DNA from 4 places in the Clostridium nitrophenolicum genome. Region 1 is predicted to be linked to each of the others. Evidence: riboswitches for the same ligand, from Rfam matches in the RefSeq annotation. Region 1 holds a riboswitch; each other region holds the start of a gene.
The links. A riboswitch is a leader RNA that binds a small molecule or an ion and turns the genes downstream of it on or off. The one in region 1 is predicted to bind cyclic di-GMP.
Positions count from the first base shown of each region.

Region 2: linked by a shared signal. The riboswitch ahead of ACZ5N4_RS15540 (hypothetical protein) and the one ahead of ACZ5N4_RS06555 (hypothetical protein) in region 1 are both predicted to bind cyclic di-GMP.
Region 3: linked by a shared signal. The riboswitch ahead of ACZ5N4_RS05325 (transglutaminase-like domain-containing protein) and the one ahead of ACZ5N4_RS06555 (hypothetical protein) in region 1 are both predicted to bind cyclic di-GMP.
Region 4: linked by a shared signal. The riboswitch ahead of ACZ5N4_RS09330 (methyl-accepting chemotaxis protein) and the one ahead of ACZ5N4_RS06555 (hypothetical protein) in region 1 are both predicted to bind cyclic di-GMP.

Region 1 is NZ_AP042469.1:1,414,879-1,418,077, reverse strand. It holds gene ACZ5N4_RS06560 (aldehyde dehydrogenase family protein) at 1-1,035, shown strand, start outside; cyclic di-GMP riboswitch class I at 1,106-1,193, shown strand; gene ACZ5N4_RS06555 (hypothetical protein) at 1,167-1,616, shown strand; gene ACZ5N4_RS06550 (YwqG family protein) at 1,747-2,484, opposite strand; gene ACZ5N4_RS06545 (4Fe-4S binding protein) at 2,844-3,199, opposite strand, start outside.
Region 2 is NZ_AP042469.1:3,264,408-3,267,606, forward strand. It holds gene ACZ5N4_RS15530 (helix-turn-helix domain-containing protein) at 218-445, opposite strand; gene ACZ5N4_RS15535 (RNA polymerase sigma factor) at 442-912, opposite strand; gene ACZ5N4_RS15540 (hypothetical protein) at 1,044-1,355, opposite strand; cyclic di-GMP riboswitch class I at 1,480-1,566, opposite strand; partial or broken gene ACZ5N4_RS15545 (GntR family transcriptional regulator) at 1,739-1,942, opposite strand; gene ACZ5N4_RS15550 (ABC transporter permease) at 2,077-2,841, opposite strand; gene ACZ5N4_RS15555 (ABC transporter permease) at 2,851-3,199, opposite strand, start outside.
Region 3 is NZ_AP042469.1:1,165,153-1,168,351, forward strand. It holds gene ACZ5N4_RS05315 (MucBP domain-containing protein) at 1-427, shown strand, start outside; gene ACZ5N4_RS05320 (class D sortase) at 572-1,162, shown strand; cyclic di-GMP riboswitch class I at 1,252-1,345, shown strand; gene ACZ5N4_RS05325 (transglutaminase-like domain-containing protein) at 1,359-2,153, shown strand; gene ACZ5N4_RS05330 (YitT family protein) at 2,257-3,138, opposite strand.
Region 4 is NZ_AP042469.1:2,008,067-2,011,265, reverse strand. It holds gene ACZ5N4_RS09330 (methyl-accepting chemotaxis protein) at 257-1,960, opposite strand; cyclic di-GMP riboswitch class II at 2,070-2,152, opposite strand; gene ACZ5N4_RS09325 (amino acid permease) at 2,359-3,199, opposite strand, start outside.

The DNA of each region.
Region 1 (3,199 bases):
AAGGTTGTTCTTGACCCTTTGGGTGTCATTGCTGCGATTACGCCCTGGAACGCAAACAATTCTCAGATAGCTATAAAAGTTGCTACAGCCATATCGGCAGGCTGCACGATAGTTGTGAAGGCCAGTGAATTCTCCTCCATTCAGACTCAAATATTGGCTGAATGCTTCAATGATGCTGGACTGCCTGCCGGTGTAGTTAATATTGTATATGGGTTGGGAACTTCGGTTGGTGCTGAATTATCCCGTAATCCGGATATTGCAATGATCTCATTTACAGGCTCTGTGAATACCGCAAAAGCTATACAGCATAGTGCTGTTGATACAATGAAAAGAGTAGTTCTGGAATTGGGAGGCAAATCAGCAAATATCATTCTCGATGATGCTGACTTGACAAAAGCGATTCCTCGTGCAGTTACGAGTTGTTTTGGAAATCATGGGCAAATGTGTATTGCCGGCAGCAGATTGCTGGTACCAGAACATAGGCTTGATGAAGTGAAAGAACTCATTAAAGTGGCTGTCGAGAATACTAAGGTAGGCTATCCATGGGAAAAGGACACCTTCATTGGTCCAATGATGAATGAAAATCAATACAGACGAGTTCAGCGATATATCAAAATTGGTATAGAGGAAGGTGCGGATCTAGTAATTGGTGGGGAAGGACACCCAAAAGGTTTAGAGAAAGGTTATTTTGTAAAACCAACAGTTTTTGCAAATGTAACCAGAGATATGACGATTGCTAGAGAAGAAATATTTGGACCCGTGCTATCTATTTTAACGTATAGAACAGAGGAAGAAGCGATAGAAATTGCAAACGATACAGAGTATGGCTTAGGGGCATATATAAGTTCCTCTAACATAGAAAAAGCGAACCAAATTGCTTCTCAGCTTGTTGCCGGAACAGTTTACATTAATGATGTTATTCTCGAAATGAGGGCTCCATATGGTGGCTTTAAGCAATCTGGAATCGGCCGAGAGGGTGGCATATATGGCCTCGAAGAATATCTTGAGCCTAAAACCATAATGATTTCTGATTAAGCATTACGTAACTACACTCTGGAAATTGTTTCTCTATTATAGAAGGAATAGATATAATCCATCACATAATAAAATCCAGGAGCAAATCCACCTAAAGGTGGAGACGCAAAGCCATAGGGTCTAAGGCACTTTTGTGCTATGATAGCCTGGCTGCCGGAAATCATGAAAAGGTAGCATCATTTACAGATGTGAGTATTTATGAAAACCATACACAGCCCTATCCGCAAGAGGGTATTGAAAATAATACGGAACAGTCATCAATTATCAACAGGTTTCCAGCCCTGGTGACTGAGTTTAATGATGATAAGCTGACAGGGAGATTTGCGTGGATTGAATCAATTGTTGATCCGGTATTGGTCGCTAAACTAAAAAAGCTCTCATCAGATGACTTGGAACTCCTGACTTTTATGGTGATTGAGGGACACAGTCAGGGAGATTGTAGAATAAAAAAACTGCACACTCTCACCTTAAATGAGAATGTGCAGTTTCTTACATTCCTATATTTATTTGATACTTTTCACACTACATTCTCAAAACGTAGTATATTCCTAATAAATATTTTCGATTCAACTTTTTTATAAATAATTAAACTTTTTTCAAAACGGTTAAACTTTTTTATAAAGCTACATTTATCTTTGAAGAATATAACTCTCTCAAATGTAAATTATAGAACAATATCCTGGAAATCTTCATTTATAGAAATTGGCTTTTTTAACCTGCATCAGCCTTAAGCGAGCTGAAGTCCAAATTCTTAAGGTGTTCACGTTGGATAAATACCATCAATTTATCGCCGTCATGCCAACACCATTCAAGGTTGTCGTCTGAACTAATTGTCAACAGTGAAATCCATTCTGTTCCAGGTGTTGGATCATAAGCTAGTGTACAATGTGATGGGTACCCTAGAAGGTAGTCAGAACTTTTATGTAAAGATTCGCGTATTTCGCTGTAAATGTCATTTTCTTCTTCATCGAAAGGCCAGTTCTTCACTTGGTATTCATCATACGGAATGTCAATCGTTGGGGAAAACTCAATAACAGTTGCCTTACCAACAATAGAATTAGGTGGCATAATAGTCTCTAGGTTTGTAGTCTCTGGAGTAAATATTACGTGAATATATCCTTCATCCCAAGTTTCCAAATAACACTCTCCTTCAGAATCATCTACAACGAAAAGGCTGAGAAGTCCACTTTTTGGAAGACTCGTTTCTGTACTTGTAATTTCTGAAAAATTGATTTGACCAAGAAAACGGTATGGTTTCATATTATATGTAGGCCATTCAGTGCCTACTGGCAAATCAGGTGCGCCTCCAAAGCGACTACAGCCCAAATATGGCTGGCTATTTCCATTTTTTAAAATATCAATTGCTGGACGTATAACTTGTATGAAAAATTCCTTATGTTTTGAAACATCTGACTGTATTACTATCTCTAAAAATTTGTCAATATTCATGATAACCTCCTAAAACTTCTTAGTTTGATTGTACTTTAGAGTGAAGATTGTTATTTTCTTAAATTTGTTCTTTATATCAGACTAGGAATCAGTAAATTCTATGCATCCATGCCAGCCCAATAAAACACCATGCATTACACAACAAGATAGTATCCTACATGTATAACAAAAGCCGCATAGAGTAAGACTTTTAGCTTGTTGTGGATTTAACTGGTGGAGGCAAAGCGTGACCTTTAAAACCCACTACTTAAACTCATTATTTCATTTTCCGTCAACTAGTTGTCTCTTGTACCATCCCTGCATATTTTAAATAGTGTTGCTATTCTTTTATTCAGTAGCAAAGAACTAAGAATAATTAATTATATTTTTGAGAATGGACATACTTTTCTACAAGTGTAACACGAATATATAGTTCCTCCACCAGGTGTTGAGGTACCGCATACTTGTCTACATCTTTTTTGATTTATTGTAATACCATCTAATGCAGATTGAGGGCATGATTTTAGACAAATATTACACCTTTCAATACATAAGTTGTGTGCTAAAGCATCTGAAGTTAATTCTTTATTTGTAATTACTGCTCCAAGATAAAGTCTATTACCATATTTTTGATTTATTAATAAGGTATTTTTACCAATGCAGCCCATACCACATGCTTGAGCTGCATGTTTTAGTGATAATATTCCTCTACCATGTTTATTTTCAGAATCCCAAT
Region 2 (3,199 bases), 1.8 Mb from region 1:
AAGATGATATACTTGCAGAAGTACCTAAAACAAAGGACTTCTACGTATTACTTCTTTGTATCAACACAATAGTCTCCGCATGTATTCCGCTTTATTCAGTTTTCAAGGAACAACGGCTTGTCAGCCTGTCAAAACACACTGTATGACAGTATGCTTTGATAGATTGGCAATAGTTTAAAAGAAATGAGCGCATGAGAAAATCACATGCCCTTTTCCCTTAAATCTCAAAATCCAGTATCATTTGTAACAATGCTGTTGTAAGATGTTCCTGCCTGTCCTTATCCACAACGTAGTATTTCTTCCCGTATTCATCTGAAAGAATCTTTGTAGACAACTTTGCTATGTAACCCTCGTAATGTTTCAAAATCTTTTGCATCGCCATAGCGTCACCTTCTGTAGCTGCTTTAATTGTGGTATATGGCAGGAGATTTTTTTGTTTCTTCACAGGTCTTCACCCTCCAATCGCCTTTTTAATGTTGCCAAAGCACTGATACGGCTGCGGTAAATAGTGCTACGGTTTTTTCCAAGTTCCAATGCTATTTCAGCGTCAGACATTTCTAGAAAGTAGAACATCAGAAGAATGTTCCGTTTTTCTTCCGGTAGGCTGTCCAAAGCATTTGCAACCGCTTCATTCCCGACCTCCACATGGAATTTCAGAATCAGATAATACTTACCGTCCAGATGGTAGGTATCTAAAGTTTGCAGATGGTTCAGTTCCTTTTTCGGCAGTTCGGAAAACGGGCATTCTTTACGAAATTTTCTTCCGGAAGAACGGCGGCAGTTACTTTGTGTGCGAATCATGACCTTTCTTGCCAAACAATCAAATTGGTACTGAATAGTTGTCTGGAAATCACGGTTGGCCTGTTCTGTCAGCTCCTTTACCGGAATGGAATTGAAAGAAGATGGCTTCATAGAATATCACCCCCTTTCCAGCCAGCAGGGAGAGAAACTTCGGTTTCTCTTGCCCCCTTTCGCACTGACTCTCACCGGAGAGGTGATATTTGTTGCGTTTTTCAGAAAATATTTTGAGATATTTTTGAGAATCAAAAAAGGCACACAAACAGACTGTTTTTATCTGCATGTGTGCCTTTTTCATTTTTCTTATGTATTATTAAAAAACATATAAATGTTTGCTTTTTCCTATAATAAAGGAATACTTTTTTTACATTATTAGAAATTGGATTTAACTGACCAATCATACTATTCATGGGCTTGCCCCCTTGTAACTGCCATAAACCTAAATAGATAACCCCCTGTTTATTCTCTGTATAAGCCAAACCGTTACAGCAAGGTAACGGTTCCTCCCTTAACTGCTGGCAGTTATATACACGCATAAAAATACCCGCCAAACTCATGTTTTTTTTATTTGGCGAGTAGTTCATTTTGACTTTCGTCTATAAAGGTTTCTTCTAAATATATTCTCACTAAATGAGCAAAAGGAAAACCTGCCGTAAAGGGCAGGTTTTATACGTAATTCTTTACAGTAGCTAGACTATCATCGTGCTTTGACACCTTAGATCCTCGGCTTTGCGTCCTTGTCTTTCGGCAAGTTTGCCCTTTGACTAAATTCTATTTTATTTTCAAAATCTTGATGAGGATATAGAAATAGCGCCTCGATAATCTGATTTTTGTCATATCCAAGTGCTTTCATTTCATGTAGAAAGCGCTGTATTGTAAGCCGAACCAGTTCCTGACGTCTGCACATAATCTTTTGTTGATCTTTAATCACTAAATAACCTTTTCCTTTGTGGCTTTCCACCAAGCCTTCATGCACCAAAGAAATCATGGCATGCTGTACTGTGTTCGCGTTTACGTGAACTTCGGACGCTATTTTTCGTACTGAAGGAATTGGCATACCTGGTGCCAGTTCACCAGATAAAATCATATTTTGAAAGTGATTATGTAATTGCAAATAAATGGGTATCTCACTGTTGATGTTCATTCCACTGTCCGTCCTCCTGTATCATCCTTTGGCCTGTATCCAGATTTATGACTTGATCCGCCAGCCCACACATACGCTCGGTGAAAGTTATGATTAGGAGTACAGCCATGTAATGTATATCATCCTTCTTATGATTACTTCCTGTGTTTTTTTCCTGCATTTTTCGCTACCGTAGTTTTATCCTCGAAGCCTTTCATACAAAGCAACATAACGATTGATAGTGCTACCATAATGAGTAGGACACCGATTTCTACAGAAAGATTAAACGTGAGTGTACCGTCTCCCGTAAACTTGATAATTCCAAGGCCAGCGGTAATAGGATAGTAATCAGTCAATGCTCTGCCTGCTATAAAAATGCCACAGAAACCGTAAACAAATGCTAATCCAGTCCCGGCAAGAAAGCCGTTTTGTTTTCTACTAAAAAAAATGATGATAGGCAACACAGCCAGATAACAGCAAAGTCCTAATCCAATGAGTTGAAAGAACGATTTCATTATAAGAACCGGAGACATATCTCCATGGCAGAACAGCGCACCTAAGACAAATGTACATAGAAAGCTAAAAAAACCGTACAATGCAGTAACAAGCCCAACTGTAATCACTTTTCCCGCCAATAATTTACGAAATGGAATCGGTACAGTCAACATATTTTTCAATGTATGATCCACATACTCACGGTTTATGATATAGCCTCCGATCAGAACAATCATAAACGGAAAAGCCATGCTGAAGTTATTCCATATGACGCTGTTTGTATAACTTTCATACTGCATTATTTCATTACCACTGTTCTGCTGGAAAGCGGCTAAAAGTGCTGAAAACAACACGGCTACAATGCCGACCCAAAGAATGCTGTAGCGCTTAAGCTTTTGAAATTCTGTAATAATTATATTAATCATAGTTTCCTCCTAATCTTCCTGCTTTTTAAATATGAATGAAATCAGCAGGACTGATATTACCGCTATTAAGAACAGTATGCCTGCACAAACCGGAGTGGACAGCATATAGGGTTTTCTCATTGCAAGATATTCCGCGGTAAGTCCGCTCCAATAGGATGTCCACCAGCGCATAATGACTGGTGCGGGCAACACGGTAATAAGAGCATTGTTAGAAGCGAATTTTAACATGTTAAGTGATATGCCAAAATTTAAGATAGAATAAATAAAGGCAATTAAAATGGAAAAAATATAGCTTTTGTTGAAATAGACAATGAGAATAACCACGGGAAGGACTGAAACAAACAGCATAATGCCAAGG
Region 3 (3,199 bases), 250 kb from region 1:
AATATACTATTATGCTCAAAAAGTAGTTGTTCCAGATGAAAAAGTTCCTGAAGGAAATCCAGAAATTAAAGAAGGCGTGTTAGTAATTAAGTATTTAGATAGAGATACAAACAAAGAAATTGCGTCACAAATTACTGACAAGAAGCTAATAGGAACAGAATACTCTACAACAGCGAAAGACATTGATGGATATGAGCTAGTTGAAGTACCAAGTAATGAAAAAGGTAAATATATAGACGGAACTACAGAAGTAGTATACTATTATGCTCCAAAAAAAGTAGCTGTACCACAAGATAAAATTGCAGACGGAGCATCGTTATTACCTAAAACTGGTGAAGGAAGTTCTATTCCATATTATGCTTTAGGAACATTGCTTTTAATTGCTGGATTAAGAATAAATTCAAGAAAAAGCAAAAAAATAGTGTAATTTAATAATTAGACCTCTATAATGTATTCTATATTAATATATTATAGAGGTTCTTTTTATTCGACTTTTAGAGTTCTTATAATTTGTACTGTCACTGTTGTGTTAGGGGGATGAAATTGAACTTATACAATACTAGGAGGTTATATGAGGAGAATAATTTCTACATTATTGATTTTTATAGGAATTGTAATAATTTGTTACCCTAAGCTATCAGAATATTATTATACGTATAAACAAAAAGAAATTATGAAGAAATTAGATTTGATTTACAAGGATAATATAGAGAATAGTGAAGATAAAACAAAATTGAAAACTAATAACAGTAATTTGCAGGAATCAAATAATAATTCTACATGCACAATTAAAATTGACAAAATAAATTTATATCAGCCTATTTTACAAGGGGCTTCACAAGAAAACTTAAGTGTTTCAATAGCATCTGTTAATACTGATGTTAAACCTGGTCAAGTTGGTAACTATGCTTTAGCAGGACATAGAAGTCATACTTATGGTAGAAATTTCAATAGATTATCAGAGATAGAGATAGGAGATAAAATAAAAATTTTTGATGGATCACAGGAATATGTATATACTGTGTATGAAAAATTTTTAGTAAAACCAGAAGAAACTTGGGTCTTAAATAGTAATAAAGTAGATAGAGAGATTACTTTGATAACATGTAATCCTATGATTAATCCAACAGGTCGTCTTATTATTAAAGGAAAAATTAAATGAAAATAGATAAAAAAGCAAAAAAAATAGTGAAAAAGATTTAAGTGTGTATTATAATATAGTTAAATAAAATTTTTTATCGAGTGATTCTTCACCGATAAAGGCAAAACTATCGAAAGGTAGTGACGCAAAGCTATAGGGCCTTAGGTATAAGTTATATTTATATCATGGCAGCCAGTTACCGAAAGGAGAATAGAATATGTTAAAAAAAGCTACTTGCTATTTTGTAATATTTATTTTTATGCTTTTATCTACGAAGCCGGTGTTAGCTTATTCAGATACTAGCATATTTGATAAAACTGAGTTAAATAAAGGACTTTTAAAGGTAAACTATAATGCAAACAAAGATGTTAAGACAAAAATAATGGTTCAAAAAGGGAACAATAAATATTTCTATAACTTAAAACCACAGACAAATATTCCACTTCAGTTAGGTAATGGTGAATATAATGTTGCTTTATTAGAAAATAGTAATGGTAATGAATACGTTGTAGTTAAATCAGAAAAAATAAATTTAGATTTAAAAAATGAAAATGATATTTACTTAAATTCAGTTGAAAATATAAACTGGAATCAAGAAATGAATGTAGTAAAAAAAGCACAAGAGCTAACTAAAAATTTAAAAACTGATGATGAAAAAATTAAGAGTATTTACGATTATGTCGTAAAGAATATAAGTTATGATTATAATAAAATAAGTCGTATAGATGATGAGTATGTTCCTGATGTAGAAAGTATTTTTAAATCTTCAAAAGGAATGTGCTATGATTATTCAGCTTTATTTGCAGCTATGTTAAGAAGTGTAGGTGTCCCAACAAAATTAGTAAAGGGATATAAAAATGATGTTAAAGCTTATCATGCTTGGAATGAAGTTTATTTAAATAACAAATGGGTTACTATAGACACAACATATGATTCAATTTTTAATAGTAAAAAATTAAACTATACAATGATTAAAAATAGTGATGAGTATTCTGTTTCAAAGAAATATTAGTTTTTGATAATTAATTATTAAATAAAAAAGCATCAATATTAGATGCTTTTTACATATTCAAAATAAAACCTGGCATCCTATATGATAGCCAGGTTTTACTTATTTAATCTAACTGTAACTCATCAAATCCATTTCCTTTTCCCCATGCATAGATTACAGGAACAAGGTTGACAAATGCAGATTTATCTACTTTTGCAACATAATTTTTAACAACCATTGCCTCTCGGGTAGAGCAAATCAAGATAACTTTTCTTTTAGGTTTATTAGAATAAGCACCTAAAATTTGACCAATACTAACTCCGCGGTTAATTGTATTCATGATAAAATTAGAAATTTCATCTGTTTCACTACTAAGGATAACCATTTTTACCAAAGATGATCCAAAACCGAACAGGATGGTATCAACTGCTTTTGTATATATCATCTGCATAATAATAGCATATAATATTGCAGTATGTCCAAAAACAAATCCAGACAAGACAAGAACGCATATATCGATAATAAGTAGAATTTGTCCAATGCTTATATAGGGAAATATCTTCTTATGAATTATTTTAGCAAGAGTATCTGAGCTCCCTTGTGAAAAGCCTTTTTTTAGTACTAAACCCATACCGACACCTGCAATAATTCCATAGTATATGCAGTATAATAATTTATCACTAGGAGCAAGATCAATAAAGTTCAAATTAAGGTTATCAAAGAAGATTAATATAATTGGATATGTGATAGATAAAAGAATAATCTTTAAAGCTTCTTTTTTGCCTAGAACAATCCAGGCTGCTGTCAAAACTAAAATACATAGGGAGTAATAAATAAATGTATATTTAATATTTATCATTTTAGCTAATATAAGTGAAATACCTGTAAAGCCCCCTACAACTAGTCCACCTGGTTTTAAGATTGATGTAACCGCAAAGGCTTGAAGAATACATCCGCAATATACAATAATATAGTCTATAATGCTTTTGCTATTTTTTTCTTTCATATATTTCTTTCCTCCTTTCAGTGGTCACACTGGGTAATTAACCCCTGCTCGTTCCCACTCG
Region 4 (3,199 bases), 590 kb from region 1:
AACCTCCTGTACAATTAAATCATAATAGCTAATTATAAGGATTCTATAAGGAATGAAAAATTGCGGAATCATAATTTCACATTAAATGTAATTTTGAATACATCAAAGAGCCTGCATCTAACTTAGAATACAGGCTCATATAATAAATTCTCTATTATTTTTATTGAAATTGATAGTTCCACATCTATATAACTATCTATTGCTTGTGCTTTAGTTTTTGCATTTAATATAACCTTTGTTAAAGCTATATTACATTTTATTTCACTTCAGAAATTTGAAATTTATCTATATGTTTTATCATATCCTGTGTTATATCAGTCAGCTGCTCAGCTGCACTTGCTATTTCTTGTGAGGAACCACTTATCTCCTGAGTAGAGGATGATATTTCTTCTACAGAAGATGAAATATTCCCCGATGCAGAAGATACAGCTTTAGTATCTTCAATTATCTTTTGTTTTTCTTCATTAATAACAACTATATTATTGTGTATATCATTAATTTTAGGAAAAATCCCTTCTATATAGGTTATAACTGTCTTAAGACTATCTGTAGACTTATCAAGCTTTACCATCTGATCATTAAGCTTATAATTCATATCTTCTGATGTCTCAGTAATCAACTCTCCCTCATTTATAATAACTCCAATTAAAGAATTTATGTTCTGTGATGAATTCTTTGATTGTTCTGCTAACTTTCTTATTTCTTCAGCAACTACTGAGAAGCCTCTTCCTCTTTCTCCAGCTCTTGCAGCCTCAATAGCCGCATTTAGTGCAAGTAAATTCGTTTGTTCTGCAATACTATTTATGATATTAGTTATTTTACTGATTTCATTTAGGTGCATACTAAAGCCTTTTATTTTATCTCTTACATCACCAAAAGATAAATTTACATTCTTAATTGATTGTTCAAAAATTAATAAATCCTTATTGCTATCCTGTGCCTTATTATTTATAATTTGAACTTCAGAATTTAACTTCTCAGCTAATGATGAAATTTGATTAATTTTCCCTCCAAAATTATCCATTGCATTACTTATAGTTGACATTTGTTCCGACTGTACATTTAGATTTCGTGCACCGTCATCAATAGATTCAGCAGCTGTTTCAGAAGCAACTGCTAGTTCTTCTGATGTAGCAGATAGATTTTCTGTCTGCTGTTTTACCCTATTTGAGCTTAACCCTATATCTTCAATAATTTTTTTAATATCCATCCTGACTTTATCAACATATGTCGCTATATCCTCAATTTCATCTCCACTCCTAACGTTTATAGAAGTTGTTAAGTCCCCTTGTGACATTTTATCAAGTCCGTATTTGATCTTTCTTACATTTGATGATATTTTCTTTGATAAGCTAAAAGTCATTAAAGCAGTCAAAATAGACATAATAAAAGCTGTAGCTATAAGACTTATGTACATAATCTTTTTAGTATATGTATGTAAGTGTACATCTATATCCGCTCCCATAATAGCTATAATCTTACCCGAAGAGTTTTTAATAGGTGCATATCCAGACATAAGTATACCATCTTTATCTTCAACAGGATTTTTTGAAGAAGTTATTTTTCCATCAAATGCCTCAGACATTTCTTTTTCAAGGCCGTATTTTTCACCAAGATTGTCACTTTTCTTTACGTTTGCATCCACTAAAGTGTAGGCACTGTTATCTTCTCCTTTACCCATAATATATAAAAATTTTACATCTGCATCATTTTTATATATTATAAGAGATTCCTTTATTTCTTTATATTCTTTACTGTTCATAGATTTATTTTTAATAATCTTGTCTACCTTATCTCCATCAACAGAACTCACTGCTTTACTAGCACAGTTTGCTACATCCTCTTGTATCTTTAAAGACACCTGGCGAAATATAAATAAATTAGCTGCAAACAATATGATCATTGAAAAAATAAATATTAATCCTACTCTTTTTAGTATTTTTAGTCCTAATTTCCCCATACACTTTATATGATGTAGTTAACCACATCATATACTCCCCCTCTCAAATATATATAATTATAAAAAAAGGCCTAAATTATAAACAGACAACATTATAATATCTGTTTAATAAATACAGGCCGGTTGCACCACTAACTCAAAGCTTTCATGGTGCCCATTTATAGAAAGCTCTTCATTGTTTCCATATAATTAAATTATAAGTAATATTAACCATGAATATTTTACCATATACGACTTTTATTTTCAACAATTTTTGCCATTTTGTTTGTATCAAGTTCTAGTGGTCAATTTTATTTTTTAAAATTTTTCCATTAAATTCAGTCAAAAACGGAATGATTATAAGACTAAAAAACTCTCTAGCTAAAGGTTTTATTTGCCTTTAACTAGGGAGTTAATTTCTATGCTACTGTATTTTCAGTTTCTTCTTTATTTGTCTTTTTAGCTATCATCGGTAGTATTAATCCTAGTCCTAATAATACGATTGGAGTTAATACATTAAGTGTTATTTGGAAGTACCATTCACTTGAGTAAGTTTTAACTCCCTTAGGGAACATACCCATTATACAAGCAAAGGCTGTAAATCCAAAGCACCATAATCCTGCTAGGAATCCAAATGTCTTGTTTTTAGTGAACTGATAAGTTGCCTGGAACTTACCTTCTTCAGCTTTCTTTAATGCCATGTAAGCAAAGAATACCCATAAGTATCTTAATGGCATAACTACCGCATTTAATCTTAATAGCCAGTTAAATAATGATGTCATATCACCTATTCCAAGTGCAGGCACTATTATAAGTGTTCCAACTAATATTGCAGTTAACTTATATCCGTTAACTGGTGTACCATTTTCATTAATCTTAGTTAATGACTTTGGTATGAATCTGTTATCAACGTCAGCCAATAAAACTTTTATTGGAGCATCTATTGAGAATGCTAAAGCTGAAATTTGTGCTAGTGTGTTTGCAATTGCATATATTATTAAGAAAAAGTTTCCTAATCCATAGTATTGTCCTAATTTCTGGAATGAATAGTATGCACCATTCATCATTAAGTCTTTTGGAATATTGTTTGGATCAAACATCATTCCCATTGCAAAGGAACCAAGTAATGCTGTTACAGCAACCATTACTGCAAGAGCTATCATTCCCTTAGGGAAGTCCTTTGAAGGATTTTTCATATTGTTTACATATGGTGATATCTTTTCACATCCACCAACTGCGAACACCAATATTGCTAAAGTT